Regions from separate parts of the Spirillospora sp. NPDC048824 genome, predicted to be linked through region 2. Evidence: riboswitches for the same ligand, from Rfam matches in the RefSeq annotation. Region 2 holds a riboswitch; each other region holds the start of a gene.
The links. Region 2 has a riboswitch for thiamine pyrophosphate ahead of thiC (phosphomethylpyrimidine synthase ThiC). Riboswitches for the same ligand answer to the same signal wherever they lie in the genome.

Region 1: it holds a riboswitch for thiamine pyrophosphate, as region 2 does, so the genes downstream of both, ACGFIS_RS21660 (purine-cytosine permease family protein) here and thiC (phosphomethylpyrimidine synthase ThiC) in region 2, are expected to answer to the same signal.
Region 3: it holds a riboswitch for thiamine pyrophosphate, as region 2 does, so the genes downstream of both, thiO (glycine oxidase ThiO) here and thiC (phosphomethylpyrimidine synthase ThiC) in region 2, are expected to answer to the same signal.

The regions. Positions count from the first base shown of each region.
Region 1 covers NZ_JBICUS010000010.1:198,956-204,546, forward strand. Annotated here, with positions in the region: gene ACGFIS_RS21645 (Fpg/Nei family DNA glycosylase) at 1-428, shown strand, start outside; gene ACGFIS_RS21650 (SSI family serine proteinase inhibitor) at 536-973, opposite strand; gene ACGFIS_RS21655 (rhodanese-like domain-containing protein) at 1,044-1,379, shown strand; TPP riboswitch at 1,479-1,595, shown strand; gene ACGFIS_RS21660 (purine-cytosine permease family protein) at 1,588-2,943, shown strand; gene ACGFIS_RS21665 (PAS domain-containing protein) at 3,019-5,034, shown strand; gene ACGFIS_RS21670 (ATP-binding protein) at 5,425-5,591, shown strand, end outside.
Region 2 covers NZ_JBICUS010000013.1:202,798-208,388, reverse strand. Annotated here, with positions in the region: gene thiC (phosphomethylpyrimidine synthase ThiC) at 1-1,412, opposite strand, end outside; TPP riboswitch at 1,408-1,521, opposite strand; gene tsaA (tRNA (N6-threonylcarbamoyladenosine(37)-N6)-methyltransferase TrmO) at 1,600-2,013, shown strand; gene ACGFIS_RS25475 (sensor histidine kinase) at 2,156-3,319, shown strand; gene ACGFIS_RS25470 (CDP-alcohol phosphatidyltransferase family protein) at 3,479-4,168, shown strand; gene ACGFIS_RS25465 (sugar phosphate nucleotidyltransferase) at 4,165-5,591, shown strand, end outside.
Region 3 covers NZ_JBICUS010000003.1:399,615-405,205, reverse strand. Annotated here, with positions in the region: gene pknB (Stk1 family PASTA domain-containing Ser/Thr kinase) at 1-1,082, opposite strand, end outside; gene ACGFIS_RS08290 (DMT family transporter) at 1,119-2,081, opposite strand; gene ACGFIS_RS08285 (thiazole synthase) at 2,226-2,945, opposite strand; gene thiS (sulfur carrier protein ThiS) at 3,002-3,202, opposite strand; gene thiO (glycine oxidase ThiO) at 3,219-4,343, opposite strand; TPP riboswitch at 4,333-4,447, opposite strand; gene ACGFIS_RS08270 (NAD(P)/FAD-dependent oxidoreductase) at 4,539-5,591, shown strand, end outside.

The DNA.
Region 1 (5,591 bases), on a different contig from region 2:
TCACCCCCGGGGCGCTCGCCGCGATCGTCAACGGCAAGCGCACCCAGATCAAGGGGCTGCTGCGCGACCAGAAGGTGATCGCCGGAATCGGCAACGCCTACTCCGACGAGGTGCTGCACGTCGCGAAGATGTCCCCGTTCAAGATCGCCGCGTCCCTGACGGAGGACGACGTCGCCACCCTGCACGAGGCGATCGTCGCCACCCTCCGGGACGCCGTGGAACGCTCACGCGGCCTCGAAGCCCAGGACCTCAAGGGCGAGAAGAAGACCGGCCTGCGGGTCCATGCCCGCACCGGCCAGAAATGCCCCGTCTGCGGCGACACCATCCGCGAGGTCTCGTTCGCCGACTCGTCCCTCCAGTACTGCCCCACCTGCCAGACAGGCGGCAAGCCCCTCGCCGACCGCCGCATGTCCCGCCTGCTCAAGTAGAAGGCCGCGCGAGTCGTTCGTGGGCGGCGGAGCGGCTTCGGTGGCGGTATTCGGAGGGGGGCAGGCCGACCAGGGTCCGGAAGCGAGCCGGAACGGGGAGGGCTCCTTCAGCGGACCTTGGGGACGTTGCCGAAGAGGGGGGCCACCTGGGTCCAGCGGTGGAGCTGGCAGCCGTCCTTGCGGGTGAACGTGGTGTCGATCTCCTTGCCGTTCCAGGTGCCCTTGACCGTGGCGACCTCGGGGCCGCCGTAGATCTTGGTGCACATCTGGTCCTTGGGGACGGGCTTGAACGGGTCCTTGGTCTTGGCCAGGGCCGCGCAGGCTTCGGCGGCCTTGGGATGGCCGCCGCCGGGCGGTTCGCAGGTCAGGGTCCAGGTCTTGGCGGGGGCCTCCGCGGAGGCCTTGACATCGATGGTGAGCGTGTCCGCCGGCGAGTCGGAGGGCTGCACGGACGTTGCGCCCGAAGGCTTGTCGGCGGGGGTTCCGTTGGCCTGTTCGTCGCCGCAGGCGGCCGATGAGAGGAGCACGGCCAGCCCGGGCGCCACGAAAAGGAGCGTCCGATACCGCATGCGTGATTCGACGCAGGGGTGCTTCGCACGGTTCCATGGGGGTGTGATGAATTTCGGGGACGACGTGCCGGCCGTGGTGGCCGCTGACGTTCCGCAGGACGCCTACCTGCTGGACGTGCGGGAACAGGACGAGTGGGACGCCGGGCACGCGCCGGAGGCGGTCCACATCCCCATGGGCCGGCTCGGTGACCGTGCCGGTGAGGTCCCGCGTGACCAGGAGGTCTTCGTGATCTGCCGGTCGGGGGCCCGGTCCGCGCAGGTCACCGTGGCGCTCAACCAGGCGGGCTGGCTGGCCAAGAACGTCGACGGCGGGATGCAGGGCTGGGCCGAGGCGGGACGTCCGATGGAGGGCGCCGGGGACGGTCCCCCGTTTGTGGCGTGACGGTGTGATCTGTTCTCTTTGAGGTGATCCGCGCCCTATTGGGGGAAGCCGGGTCCTTGTACGATCTGGTCTGAAACAGGGCCGGCCGAACATGTGCCGGCCGATATCCGCGGGAGCTCGGGCCACAGCCGGGCTGAGAGGGCGGCCTTCGAGGCGTCGCCGACCGCATGAACCTGTCCGGGTAATGCCGGCGTAGGGAGTGTGTTCCGTGGCGTCCGACGTCAAGCCTCCGAACGAAGTGCCCTTCACCCTCGAAGAGCCCGCCCCCAGGGTCCTCGGGTTCTGGGACCAGGGCGCGTTCTGGGCGAACCTCGGGGTCAGCCTGCTGGCCTTCTCCGGCGCGTACACCGTCCTGGCGCCCGACACCGACGGCAACCCGACGCTGTCGATCATGGCGGGCATCGTCGCGATGGCGGTCGGCACGGTTCTGGGCGGGCTGATGCTCGGTCTCGCCGCCGTCCCCGGAGCCCGCACCGGGCAGCCGGCGATGGTGCTGCTGCGCGGGCTGTTCGGCGCGAAGCTGTCGTACGCGCCCACGGTGCTGAACATCGCGCAGCTCGTCGGCTGGGGGACGTTCGAGCTGATCGTCATCGCGGACGCGGCGACCGAGCTGTGGGACGGGATACCCCGCTGGGGCTACGTGATCGCCGCCGGGCTGATCACGACGGTGCTGACGATCTGGCCGCTGGGGTCGGTCCGCCTGCTGCGCCGGTACGTGACGGTCGCCGTGGCGATCGCGCTGGTGTACTTCTACGTCCAGATCCTCCGCGAGCCGCTGCCGGACCTGTCGCAGGGGTCGTGGGGCGGTTTCTGGATCGGCGCGGACGCGGCGCTCGCGGTGTCGATCTCGTGGGTGCCGGTCGCCGCCGACTACACCCGGCATTCGCGGACGGAGCGCGCGGCGTTCGGGGCCGCGGCCGTCGGCTACTCGGTCACGCAGATCGTCGCCTACGTTCTCGGCCTGCTGGCGCTGGCGCTGGTCGCGGGCAACACCGAGAACGTCTTCGACCCGTTCCTGGGCGCCACGCTCGGCGTCGTGTTCTTCGCGGTGTTCGTGCTGCGTGAGGCGGACCAGTCGTTCGCCGACACCTACTCCACCGCCGTGTCCATCCAGAACCTCGCGCCCCGCGCCGACCGCCGTGTTCTGAGCGTCCTGCTCGGCATCACCATCACCGTCCTCGCGCTGGCCCTGGACATCGGCGACTATGCGGGCTTCCTGGCGCTGATCGGGTCGGTGTTCGTGCCGATGCTGGGCGTTCTGGCCACCGACTTCTTCCTCGGGCGCCGCCGCCGGGACGGCGCGGTGGCGGACGCCGCGCACCTGGACGGGTGGGACGTGTCGCGGACGGCGCCGTCACGCTGGGGAATGATCGGCGCCTGGGCGGCCGGGTTCGTCGTCTACCAGCTCATCAACCCCGGCACCGTCGACGGCTGGGCGGGCTTCTGGACGGGCGTCCGGGACGCCGTGCACTTCGCCCCGCAGAGCTGGATGAGCGCGTCGCTGCTGTCGTTCCTGGTGTCCGGGCTGGCCACGCTTCTGATCGGCAGGGTTACCCGGCGGTAGTCTTACCAAAAGGTAAGGGTGACGTGGGAAGTTTCGGTGCAAGTTACCCGGCGAGCGCAGGGGGCCGGTGGCACGATGACAGGCGTGCACCACCACGTCCACGACCCGATCGCGCGCGCCGTCATCGAGAGCGCCGCCGACGCGATCGTGGCCGTTGACCAGCGGCACCGGGTCACGGTGTGGAACCCGGCGGCCGAGCGCATGTTCGGCTGGACGGCCGAGGAGATGGCCGGGCGGGTGCCGCCGATCGTGCCGGACGAGCTGAAGGCCGAGCACAACGCCGTCCAGGAGCGGCTCCTCACGCGGCGGACGGGCGAGGGCGAGAGCGGGCAGATCTCGATCGCGACCCGCAGGTTCCACCGGGACGGCCGCCTGATCGACGTGCGGATCGACACGAGCCTGCTGAAAGACCCGTCCGGGAGCCTGCTCGGCTGGGTCGGGGTGTACCACCCGGTGGACGAGGACGAGATCGTCCAGCACCACATGACCGAGCGGGCCCGGCTCGTCCGGCGGCTGAACGACATCGTCGCCGACCTGAACGCGGAACTGAACCTGGCCGTCGTCCTCGACCGGATCACCGCGGCGCTGATCGAGCTGACCGGCGCCGACGCGGGCGGGTTCGTGCGGATCGAGGGCGAGCGGCTGCGGCTGGTCAGCATGTCCGGGCTGCCCGAGCACATGCGCGGGACGTCCGCGGACCTGCGGTCGAGCCTGGTCGGGGAGGTGCTGCGGTCCGGCAAGACCGTGCTGCTCGCGACGGGCGAGCGGCGCCTCGGCGACCTGATCTGGTCGGAGCTGTCCGGCCTGCACACGATCGCGCTCGGGCTGTCGTACCTGCAGAACCGGCCGTACGGCGCTCTCTACGCGCTCTTCTCCGGCCGCAAGATCGGACACACCGAGCTCGAGCTGCTGGAGCTGCTCGCCGGGCACGCGGGGGTCGCGGTCGGCAACGCCGTCGCCTACGCGGAGGTCGTCCGGCAGCGGGCGCACGAGCGCGCCGTCATCGACTCCAGCGCCGACGGCATCGCCGTGCTGGACCACGACCTCGTCGTCCGGCAGTGGAACCCCGCCGCGCACACCCTCACCGGCATCCCGCCGGAGGACGCGATCGGGCGCCCGCTGCCGTTCGACATGCCCGCGCTCGGGGAGATGCTGACGTTCCGGCTGGAGTCGGGGACGTGGCTGAACGTGCTGGCCGCCGAGATCGAGGAGACGGGCGAGCTGGTCGTCGACTTCCGCGACGTGTCGGAGGCGAAGGCGCTCGAAGAGGCCAAGGACCTGTTCCTCGCGACGACCAGCCACGAGCTGCGCACCCCGATCACGGTCGTGCAGGGGTTCGCGTCCACGCTGGTCAACCGGTGGGACGAGCTGGCCGACACCGACCGCCGCGCCGCCGTCGCCACGATCGCCGAACGCTCCCAGTCGCTCGGCCGCCTCGTGGAGCATCTGCTGCTGGGGTCCCGGGCGGGCGCCGACGAGCTGACCGTGACGATCGAGTCGTTCGACCTGGCCCGGGTGCTGGAGGGCGTCGTCGCGGGGTTCCGGTCGCTGTCGCCGCTGCACCGGGTCGAGCTGGAGATCGCGCCGGATCTGCCGCCGTGCCGGGGTGACGCGATGGCGACCGACATCGTCCTCGGGCAGCTGCTGGAGAACGCGTTCAAGTACTCCCCGGACGGCGGGACGGTCAGCGTCCGTGCCGTCCGCGAGAAGTCCGACGCCGTGGTGACGGTCGTGGACGAGGGCATCGGCATCCCGCCCGGCGACCATGAGCGGATCTTCGAGCGGTTCGTCCAGGGGGAGTCGGGGGACCGCCGGCGCTTCGGCGGCATCGGGCTCGGCCTCTACATCGTCAAACGCCTGACGGAGGCCCAGGGCGGAACGATCTCCGCACATCCGGGCGGAGCTGGCAAGCGTGAGGTATCTCACACAAGCGCGTACGGGCAGGGAGAAAACGGGTCGGCAGCCGCGGAGACGCTGCCGCCGCGGCTGCCCAACACCCTCCTGCGGGCGGCGGAGGGGCGCGGACCCGCAGGTGGCGCGCATCCCGGCGACGGCACGTGCATGCGGCTCGTGCTCCGCGCCGCGGACTGACCGCCCGGCCGGTCCCCGACCCGATCGCGGTTACTCACCGTAAGGACAGTCCGCAGAGGGTGCCGTGGTGAGACCGTTGTGACCAGGGCAATCAGCGGTCTCGACCGGTGGCAGGGTAGGTCTCTGCGGGAAAGTTCCGTGGCGCCGGAGTGTGACGGACGAAACGCGCGCGTGAGGAGTAAATCCGCCGTTGACTGGATAGATCCTTGATGGTTGCCGTTGGTGACGGAATTCCGATCCGGGGGTGATCACCGTGACCGGATGGGCGGTGACTCGTTGTGCAGGTGGCAGACTGAATCGTTCGTGTTTCCGGCCATGGCCATCAGGGCATTTCGGTCGTACTGGAAGCGCGATGACGGGAACCGTCCGGGTAAGCGGAGCCACGGGGAGGTGAGGGCGTCGAGCGTCGTACTGCTGCCACACGCGCCGTCGAGCGTCGCGGTCGCCCGTAAGCGCCTCAGCTCGGAACTGGTCGACTCGGGTGTCTTCGAGACCATCGTGGACGACGCGGCCGTCATCATCAGCGAGCTGATCAGCAACGCCCTCCGGCACGCGCG
Region 2 (5,591 bases):
GTCGCGTCATGGAACGCGCGGGCGGTGTCCGGGTCGAGGGACAGGTTGAACTGGTCCTCCCACCGGAAGTCGAACCGCGCCTCCGACAGCGCGTCGTCCCACGCCTGCGCGCCCGGATGCCCCTTCGCCAGGTCCGCGGCGTGCGCGGCGATCTTGTAGGCGATGACGCCGGCCTTGACGTCGTCGCGGTCCGGCAGGCCGAGATGCTCCTTCGGCGTGACGTAGCAGAGCATCGCGGTGCCGTGCCAGCCGATCATCGCGGCGCCGATCGCCGAGGTGATGTGGTCGTAGCCGGGCGCGATGTCGGTGGTCAGCGGCCCGAGCGTGTAGAACGGCGCGCCGTCGCACCACTCCTGCTGCAGGTCGACGTTCTCCTTGATCTTGTGCATCGGGACGTGCCCGGGCCCCTCGTTCATCACCTGGTTGCCGTACTCCGCCGCGATCCGCGTCAGCTCGCCCTGGGTGCGCAGCTCGGCGAACTGCGCCTCGTCGTTGGCGTCGGCGATCGAGCCGGGACGCAGCCCGTCCCCGAGCGACCAGGTGACGTCGTAGGCCGCGAAGATCTCGCAGAGCTCCCGGAAGCGGGTGTAGAGGAAGTTCTCCTCGTGATGCGCCAGGCACCACGCCGCCATGATCGACCCGCCGCGCGACACGATGCCGGTCTTGCGGCGCGCCGTCAGAGGCACGTACCGGAGCAGCACCCCCGCGTGGACGGTCATGTAGTCGACGCCCTGCTCGGCCTGCTCGATCACCGTGTCGCGGAAGATCTCGTAGGTCAGCTCGGCCGGATCGCCGCCCACCTTCTCCACGGCCTGGTACAGCGGGACCGTCCCGACCGGCACCGGCGAGTTGCGCAGGATCCACTCGCGCGTCGTGTGGATGTCGCGGCCCGTCGACAGGTCCATGATCGTGTCGGCGCCCCAGCGGGTCGCCCACGTCATCTTCTCGACCTCGTCCTCGATCGACGACACGACCGCGGAGTTGCCGATGTTCGCGTTCACCTTGACGAGGAAGTTCCGGCCGATGACCATCGGCTCGATCTCGGGATGGTTGACGTTGGCGGGCAGGACGGCGCGTCCGGCCGCGAGCTCGTCCCGGACGAACTCCGGCGCCACGCCCTCCCGCAGCGCCGCGAACTCCATCTCCGGCGTGATCTCCCCGCGCCGCGCGCAGGCCCGCTGCGTCACCGCGCCGCCGGCCGTGCGGCGCTCGGCGATCCACGGTTCCCGCAGGGGCGGCAGCCCCCTGCGGAGGTCGGTCTCGTGTCCGGGATCGGTGTACGGCCCGGACGTGTCGTACAGGACGACGGCGTCGCCGCCGGTGAGCGGCACCTCCCGCATCGGGACGCGGATCTCCGGGCGCGAGCCCTGGAGGTAGATCTTGCGGGCGGCTGGAACCACAGGTTCGGTCATGACGACTCGATCTCTCCCTACGCCGGCATTACCCGGTCAGGTTCATGCGGTCAGCGGCCGTCCCAGCCGCTATCTCAGCCCGGTTCGCCGGACCCCCGCGATCTGTCGCCCCCGACGCTAACCCGGCGTACCCCGGTTGCCGCAACCGGCGTCCATGGGATAGGGGCGGCCTGAGAGAATCGGACGCATGCCCGACGATTTCACCGTGACCGCGGTCGGCCACGTCGAGTCCACGCTGACCGACCGCGCCGCCGCGCCCAAACAGGGGCCGGAGGGCTCACCCGAGGCGTGGCTGGTCTTCGAGCCGTCCGTCCTCGACGCCCTCGACGGCCTGCGGCCGGGCGACCGGGTCTTCGTCCTGACCTGGCTGCACCTGTCACCGCGCGACGTCCTGCGGGTCCATCCGCGCGACGACCCCGCCGCCCCGATGCGCGGCGTCTTCGCGACCCGCTCACCGGACCGCCCGAACCCGATCGGGCTGCACCCGGTCGAGATTTTGGAGGCCGCGGGGAACCGCCTGCGCGTCCGGGACCTGGAGGCCCTGGACGGCACCCCGATCCTGGACGTGAAACCCGTCCTCACCTGCACCCCGGACACCTGACCGGCACCTCGCGGATCTCGGGTGCGGCGGGGGGCGGAGACCGCCGGCCCTTCGTGACGGGTCCGCAGAACCAGGGCCGAGGCGGTTCGCGCGGGGCGCGGGCGTCGGGGAAGATGGGCGCGTGGTGGTGCCCCGGATCGGTGTGACGGCGAGAGACGCCCTGCTCACGACGCTGCTGGCGGCCGTCGCGGCCGTGGTGGCGGTCATGTGGCCCGGTGTGCGGGCGCTGGACGTGCCCGGCGCTCTGCTGCTGATCGCCGCGCACGTCCCGCTCGCGCTGATCAGGAGGTGGCCCGCCCCGGGTCTGGTCGCCCTGGTGATCCTGGTGCTGCCCTATCACCTGGCGCAGTTCCAGCACCACGCGCTGGTGCCCGCCGAGGTGATCGCGCTGTTCGCCTACGCGGTGCTCGGGCGCCGGGTGCGGGCCGTCGTCACCGTGGTGGCGTTCCTGCTGGCCGTGTGCGTGTTCGGGATGGCGATGCGGGCCGGCGGCGGTTCGCTGCGGGAGCAGATCGCGGTCATCGAGGCCGTCGTGGCCGTCGTGATCGCCGTCCAGGTATGGCGGGTGCACCGGGCCCGGTTGGCGACGATCACCGAGCGGGCCGAGCGGGCCGAGCGGACGCGGGAGGAGGAGGCCCGGCGCCGGGTCGCCGAGGAGCGGCTGCGGATCGCCCGGGACCTGCACGACCTCCTCGCCCACAGCATCACGGTCATCGGCGTCCAGGCCGGGGCCGCCTCCCACCTGCTGCACGCCGACCGGCCGCTCGACCGGGCGGAGCTGGCGGACGTGTTCGGGGCGATCGCGCAGACGTGCCGCGACGCCCGCACGGAACTGCGCGGCACCCTGCAGGTCCTGCGCGGCACCGACGTCGAGACCTCCGGGACGCTGCCCGGCCCGGACGGGATCGCCGACCTGGTGCGGGCGGCGCGCGCCACCGGGATCGAGGTCGGGTTCGACGCCGATTCCCGGCGGGAGGGGCCCGGCGACGCCGGTGCCGGGCCGCTGCCGCCGGAGATCGGCGTCGCGGCGTACCGGATCGTCCAGGAGGCCCTGACCAACGTCGTCAAGCACGCGGCGGCGCGGCGCGTGGAGGTGCGCCTGACCCGCGACGCGGGAGGCCTCGTCGTCCGGGTCGCCGACGACGGGACGGGATCGTCCGGCACGGCTCCCGAGGGTTTCGGGATCCTCGGGATGATCGAGCGGGCGCGCAGCGTCGGCGGGACGCTCGACGCCGGCCCGGGAGACGGCGGCGGTTTCGTCGTCACGGCCGTCCTCCCGCTCGCGGACGCCGTCAGCCCGCGGTGACCTCCCGGTCCCGCGGCGCTCAGGGCGTGCGGGCCGGGGAGAGGATCGGGTCCGGCCCGCCCCGGGTGCCGGCGGCCGCTGCGGGCGACGTCATCGGGGGCTTTCACAACCCTTACCGGTAGGGTCAGGATCAAGGGACCAGGGGAGGCGAACGCGTCGGTGAGCACACAGCAGGGAGCCCCGCAGGACCGGATCTTCACGGTGCCGAACAGCCTGAGCCTGGCCCGGCTCGTGGGCGTCCCGCTGTTCCTGTGGCTCGTGCTCGTCGAGGCGGACTGGTGGGCCCTCGGCGTGCTCGTCTTCGCGGGACTGTCCGACTGGCTGGACGGCAAGCTGGCGCGCGCACTGAACCAGATGAGCAGGCTCGGGACGGTCCTCGACCCGGCGGCCGACCGCCTCTACATCCTGGCGACGCTCATCGGGCTCACGATCCGCGACATCATCCCGCTGTGGCTGGTGCTGGTGCTGGTGGCCCGCGAGTTCGCGATCCTGCCGATCGCGCCGATCGTCCGGCGGCTCGGGTACAGCGGGACGCTTCCGGTGCACTTCATCGGCAAGGCCGGGACGATGTGCCTGCTGTACGCGTTCCCGCTGCTGCTGCTGGGCGACCACGACGGCGGCGCGGCGACCGCGGCGAAGGTCACCGGATGGTCGTTCGCCGTCTGGGGAACGGGCCTGTACTGGTGGGCGGCCGTCCTCTACTGGACGCAGACGCGGCAACTTGTGCTGGCCGGCCGCAGCTCGTCCCCGGCCTCCGGGCCGGGCCCCGCGCCGGAACCGGATGAGCCGGGGGGACCGGGCGCGGATCCGTCGGCCGGCGACCAGAAGGGAGCTGAGACCCCCCGATGAAGGCCGTCGTGATGGCGGGAGGCGAGGGGACGCGGCTGCGTCCGATGACCGCCAACCAGCCCAAGCCCCTGCTTCCGCTCGTCAACCGGCCGATCATGGAGCATGTGCTGCGGCTGCTGAAGAAGCACGGGTTCAGCGAGACCGTCGTCACCGTCCAGTTCCTGGCCGCGCTGATCCGCAACTACTTCGGCGACGGCGAGGAACTCGGCATGTCGCTGAGCTACGCGACGGAGGAGATCCCGCTCGGCACCGCCGGCAGCGTCAAGAACGCCGAGGAGGCGCTGCGCGACGACCGGTTCCTGGTGATCTCCGGTGACGCGCTCACCGACATCGATCTGACCGACATGGTGCGGTTCCACGAGGAGAACGGCGCCCTCGTCACGATCGGGCTCAAACGCGTCCCGAACCCGCTGGAGTTCGGCATCATCATCGTGGACGACGAGGGCCGCGTGCAGCGGTTCCTGGAGAAGCCCACGTGGGGCCAGGTGTTCTCCGACACCGTCAACACCGGCATCTACGTGATGGAGCCGGAGGTCCTGGAGCACGTCGCGCCGGGGGAGCCGGTCGACTGGTCCGGGGACGTGTTCCCCAAGCTGCTGGCCGAAGGCGCACCGCTGTTCGGGTACATCGCCGACTGCTACTGGGAGGACGTCGGCACCCACGAGAGCTACCTCAAGGCGCAGGCCGACATGCTGTCGGGGGCGGTCGGCATCGACCTGGACGGGTTCGAGGTGTCACCCGGCGTCTGGGTCGCCGAAGGCGCCGAGATCGACTCCGAGGCCGTCCTGAAGGGCCCGCTCTACATCGGCGACTACGCCAAGGTCGAGGCGGGCGTCGAACTGCGGGAGTACACAGTCCTCGGCAGCAACGTGGTGGTGAAGGAGGGCGCGTTCCTGCACCGCGCCATCGTCCACGACAACGTGTTCGTCGCGCCGTCGACGAACCTGCGCGGCTGCGTGGTCGGCAAGAACACCGACATCATGGCCGGCGCCCGCGTCGAGGAGGGCGCGGTCATCGGGGACGAGTGCGTCATCGAGGCGGAGGCGTACGTCTCCAGCGGCGTGAAGGTCTACCCGTTCAAGACCATCGAGGCCGGCGCGGTCGTCAACACCAGCGTGATCTGGGAGTCGCGCGGTCAGCGCAACCTGTTCGGGCCGCGCGGCGTGTCCGGCCTGGTCAACGTGGAGATCACGCCGGAGCTGGCGGTGCGGCTCGCCAGCGCGTACGCGACGACGCTGAAGAAGGGCACCACGGTCGTCACCGGACGCGACGTCTCCCGCGCGGCCCGCACGCTGAAACGCGCGGTGAACAGCGCCCTGACCGCCAGCGCGATCAACGTCCACGACCTGGAGGCGACGCCGCTGACCGTCGCCCGGTTCGAGACCGGGCGCGAGGACAGCGTCGGCGGCATCTACATCCGCAC
Region 3 (5,591 bases), on a different contig from region 2:
TACCAGACGGCCCAGCCGAGGATGAGCGCCGCGATCGCGCCGATGGCGACCAGGACGTAGCGGCCGGTCAGTGCCCCGATGGCGCGGTCGGTCGCGGTGCGCCGGGGGACGTGCTCGGACGGGTGGTCGGCGGGCAGGGTGCGCCGGTCGAGGACGGCCGTGCGTCCGCCGGGGGGCGCCTCCAGGACGCTCGTGGCGTTGCGGGAGGCCTCTTCCAGGCGCCGGTCGAAGTCGCCGGGGAGGCCGCCGTACACCTCGGCGACCTCGGCGTGGTACTGGTTCGCGTCCACCGGGCGGCGCGCCGGGTCGTGGCTCGTCGCGTCGGTGACCAGGGCGTCCACCTGCGGCGGCAGGCCGGGGACGACGCCGGACGGCGGCGGGACGGTCTCGTTGACGTGCTTGTAGGCGACGGCCAGGGGCGTGTCGCCCCGGTGGGGCAGATGCCCGGTGATCAGCTCGAACAGCATGATCCCGGCGGCGTACACGTCGGAGCGGACGTCGGCGCTGCCGGCCGTGACCTGCTCGGGCGCCAGGTAGCCGACCGTCCCGATGATCATCCCGGTCTTGGTCATCTTGCTCGCGGTCTCGGCCCGCGCGAGGCCGAAGTCGGCGACCTTGACCTGGCCGTCCTCGGTGATCAGCACGTTCTCGGGTTTGACGTCGCGGTGCACGAGACCGGCCCGGTGGGCCGCGCCGAGGGCGGCGAGCACCGGTTGCATGATCTCCAGCGCCGCCCGGGGGCCGAGCCGGCCGAGCGAGGTCAGCGCGTCGCGCAGCGTCTGCCCCGCGACGTACTCCATCACCAGGAAGACGTGCTCGCCGTCGGTGCGCTGGTCGTAGACGGCGACGACGTTCGGGTGGGACAGAGCCGCCGCGGCCTTGGCCTCACCGATGAAGCGGGCGACGAAGTCCTCGTCGGAGGCGAGTCCGGCGTGCATCACCTTGATCGCGACGATGCGGTCGAGCCTGATGTCGCGCGCGACGTAGACCGTGGCCATGCCGCCGCGCGCGATGCGGGACTCAATGCGGTAGCGCCCGTCGAGCACCTGCCCGACGAGTGGATCAGCAACCGTCGTGTCCATCGGTGCGAGTTTACGGGCGAATCCCCGTGGATCCCATCAGTCCCGAGTATGAGCCTCGATGAGCACGGAGCGCGGCTCCTGCGGCGCGGCCGGTTCCGGCGGGACGCGGCGGCGGCTGCGGGAGACGGCCACGCCGGCGAGGCACAGCAGGCCGCCGCCGAGGGTGATCAGGCCGGGGACCTCGCCGAGGAACAGCCACGACATCAGCACGACGATGGCCGGGACGGCGTAGGTGGTGGCGCCCATCTTCCCGGCGGACGTGCGGGCCAGCGCGTATCCCCAGGTGGTGAACGCGATGGCGGTGGGGAAGATGCCCAGGTAGACCATGTTGAGGGTGGCGCCGGCCGGGGCGTCCGCGGCCTCGGAGACGAGCTGCCAGGAGAACGGCAGGCAGGCGAGGGCGCCGATCGCGCAGGCGAACGTGGTGAACTGCAGGGCCGAGGCGTGCCGGAGGGCGGGCTTCTGGCTGACGACGCCCGCCGCGTAGGTGACCGCGGCGACCATGCACAGCAGGACGCCCAGGACGGATGAGCCTCCCTCGCCGGACATCGACAGCCCGACGACGGCGGCGCCGGCGAACGACACCACCAGGCCGGCCATCAGCCGGGGCGGCAGCCCCTCCTTCAGCAGCCAGCCGCCGAGGAGCGCGATGAGGATGGGCCCGATGTTGACGATCAGGGCCGCGGTGCCCGCGTCCACCAGTTGCTCGCCCCAGTTCAGGGCGACCATGTAGGCGCCGAACCACAGGATGCCCGCGGCGATGATGCCCGGCCAGGCGCCCCTGGGCGGAAGTCCTTCGCGCCGGACGAGCCACAGCGCGCCCAGCACGACCGTCCCGGAGAGGAGGCGGCCCAGGGCGAGGGCGCCGGGGCTGTACTCGGCGCCGGCGCTGCGGATGGAGACGAACGCGGAGGCCCAGAGCACCACCGTGACCGTGGCGGCGGCCACCGCGATTTTGTCGATGCCCGGCGCGGCCGTCTGCGGGCTGTCCTGCTGCATAGTGACGCACCTTAGGTATGGGACGTTTCCACGAACACCGAAGGAACGTGCCGGGTTGCGGCGCGGCCTGGTGCACCGCCCCAGTCTCACCAAGCCGACATTTCAGGTCTAGCGAATATTTCTATAAGCGAGTCTTTAGCGTTGCTACGACGTGGCGAGGCCTTCGAACGGCGACGACGCCTGGGCGTAGCGGCGCTTGGGGATCCGCCCGGCCAGCCGCGCGAGCCGCCCGGCCTCGACCGCGTGCCGCATCGCGGCGGCCATCCGCGCGGGGGACTGCGCGCGGGTGACGGCGGTCGCGAGCAGGACCGCGTCGCAGCCCAGCTCCATGGCCAGGGCCGCGTCGGACGCGGTGCCCAGGCCCGCGTCCAGGATGACCGGGACGCCCGCCCGCTCGACGATCAGCTCGATGTTGTGCGGGTTGCGGATGCCGAGCCCCGACCCGATCGGGGAGCCGAGCGGCATCACGGCGGCGCACCCGGCCTGCTCCAGGCGCCGCGCGAGGACGGGGTCGTCATTGGTGTACGGCAGCACGGCGAACCCGTCGTCGACGAGCTGCTCCGCGGCGTCGACCAGCTCGATCGGGTCGGGCAGCAGCGTGTGCTCGTCGGCGATGACCTCCAGCTTGACCCAGTTCGTGCCGAGGGCCTCCCGGGCGAGCTTGGCGGTGAGGACCGCCTCGCCCGCAGTGAAGCAGCCGGCCGTGTTCGGCAGCACCCGGATCCCGCACTCGGCCAGGACGTCCAGCACCGAGCCGCGCGCGGACGGGTCCACCCGCCGCATCGCGACCGTGGTCAGCTCCGTCCCGGACGCGGTGAGCGCCTCCCGCAGCACCCGCATGCTGGGCGCGCCCCCGGTCCCCATGATCAGCCGCGAGCCGAGCTCCTCGCCCGCGATGACCAGCCTGTCGTCGTCCACCTTCAGCCTCCTTGGACCGCCGTGAGCACTTCGAGCCTGTCGCCGTCGCGCAGGGCCGTCGACTCCCACGCGGAACGCCGGACGACCTCGTCGTTCAGCGCGGCGGCCACGCCGGTCCCGGCGGCGGTGACGGACGCGACCACCTCGGCCACGCTGGCGCCCTCGGGCAGCTCGCGCGGCTCGCCGTTGACGAACACCTTCATCAGCGCACCTCGGCCATCAGCGCACCTCGGCGGAGAAGCGGCCGGGGGAGAACGGCGCGGCGACGCCGGGGACGGGCTCGTCCAGGAGCATCGCCGACAGGATGTCGGCGCTCACCGGGGTCAGCAGGATGCCGTTGCGGAAATGCCCGGTGCCGACGACGAGGCCGGGGAGCGCGGACGGGCCCATCACTGGCGCGTTGTCGGGGGAGCCGGGACGCAGTCCGGCCGAGACCTCGGCGAACTCCAGTTCGGTGATGCCGGGTACCAGCTCGCGGGCGTCCCGCAGCAGCTCCCAGAGTCCGCCGGCGGTGACGCGCGTGTCGAAGCCGAGTTCCTCCTGCGTGGCGCCGAGGACGATCTCGCCGTCCGCGCGCGGCACCAGGTAGACCGAGGAGCCCTTCACCAGCCCCCGCGTGGCGCGGCCGAGGAACGGCGTCCGGGTGCGGAGGCGGATCACCTGGCCCTTCACCGGGCGGACGGGTGGAACGGTCCCGGGAGGCAGGCCGTCGAGGTCGCCCGACCACGGGCCGGCGGCCAGCAGCACCCGGTCGGCGGGGATCACCGTCCCGTCGTCCAGCCGTGCCCCGGCGGCCGCGTCGTTCGCCACGGCGATGCCGGCGGCCCGGCGCCGGACGAGCCGGACGCCCGTCTTCCCGGCCGCGGCCAGCAGGGCCGTGGTCAGTCTGCGCGGGTCGATCGAGCCGTCCTCGGGGGCGTGCAGGCCGCCGCGGACGCCGGGGGCGAGCATGGGCTCCAGCCTCCGGCACTCCCGCCCGGTCAGCGCCTCGGCGGGGATGCCGAGGCTCTCCTGGAAGCGGCGCAGCTCGTCCAGGTACGTCAGGTCGTCGGAGTCGAACGCGACCTGGAGGATCCCGTCGGTGCGGTAGCCGGTCTCCAGGCCGGTCAGCTCCTCCAGTTCGGCGGCGAACGCGCCGTACCGGTCGCGGGAGGCGAGGCCGAGCCGCAGCAGCGGCTCCTCGCCGTAGGTCACCTCGCTGACGGGTGTCAGCATGCCCGCCGCCACCGATGACGCGCCGCTCGCGGGCTCCGGATCGACCAGGGTGACGCGGGCGCCGGCCGCCGCGGCCCGCCAGGCGGTGGCCAGGCCGATGACCCCGGCGCCTATGATCACGATCTCCATGCGCGCTCCCTTCGCCGGCATGATCCGGATCAGGTCGTGGCGGTCGGCGGCCCGTTCCAGCCGCCCTCTCAGCCCGGTCGCACCGGACTCCCGCGCTTCTGCTGTTTTATCCGGTTCCACTCTACGACCTCGGTAGCGTGCGCAGCTGTCTGGACGATCGTCCGAGCCTCGATCGCGCCCCGTTAGGGTGACCTTATGGACAGGGTCATCGTCGTGGGCGGAGGGCTGGCCGGCGTGCGCGCCGTGGAGGTCCTGAGGAACAAGGGGTACGAGGGCGCGCTGACCCTCGTCTCGGCGGAACGGCACCGGCCCTACGACCGGCCGCCGCTGTCCAAGGCCGTCCTCGCGGGCGACTCCGACGACACGACGGTCGACGTCGACTGGGACGCCATGCGCTGCGACCTGCTGCTCGGCGAGCGCGCCACCGGCCTGCGCCTGGACGAACCGGGACGCGGCGGCATCGTCGCGTCCACGGTGGGCGATCTTCCGTTCGACGGGCTGGTCATCGCGACCGGCGCCGTCCCGGTCACGCTGCCGGGGGACGGGCGCCAGCACGTCCTGCGCACCGTCGACGAGGCCCGCGAGCTGCGGTCCCGGCTCACCGGGGGCGCGCGGATCGTCATCGTGGGGGCGGGCTGGATCGGCGCCGAGGTCGCCACCACCGCAGCCGGGAAGGGCTGCGCCGTGACCGTCGTCGAGGCCGCCGACACCCCGCTCGAGGGCGCGATCGGTCCCGAGGTGGGCGCGCTCACCGTCCCGTGGTACGCCGAGGCGGGCGTCGAGCTGCGCACCGGCGTCAAGGTCGCGGCCGTGCAGGACGGCGGTCTCCTGCTGGCCGACGGCACCCGGATCGAGGCGGACGAGGTCGTCGCCGGCATCGGCGTCCGGCCCGCCCTGTCCTGGCTGGAGGACTCGGGGCTGCTGCTGGAGCGCGGCGTGGTGACCGACGGCTCGTTCCGCGCCTACCAGGGCGAGGAGGAGCCCGGCTCGCTGCGCCCGGACGTCGTGGCCGTCGGCGACTGCGCCGCGTGGTGGTCGCGGCGGTACGGGCGGCGGCTCCTCGTCGAGCACTGGGACACCGCCCTCAACGCCCCCGAGGTGGCCGCCGCGACGCTCCTCGGCGAGGACGCCGTGTACGACGCCGCCCCGTACTTCTGGTCCGAGCAGTTCGGCCGCATGGTGCAGTACACGGGCAGTCACGCCGCGTCCGAGCGGATCGTCCACCGCGGCGACCCGGCCGGCCGCAAA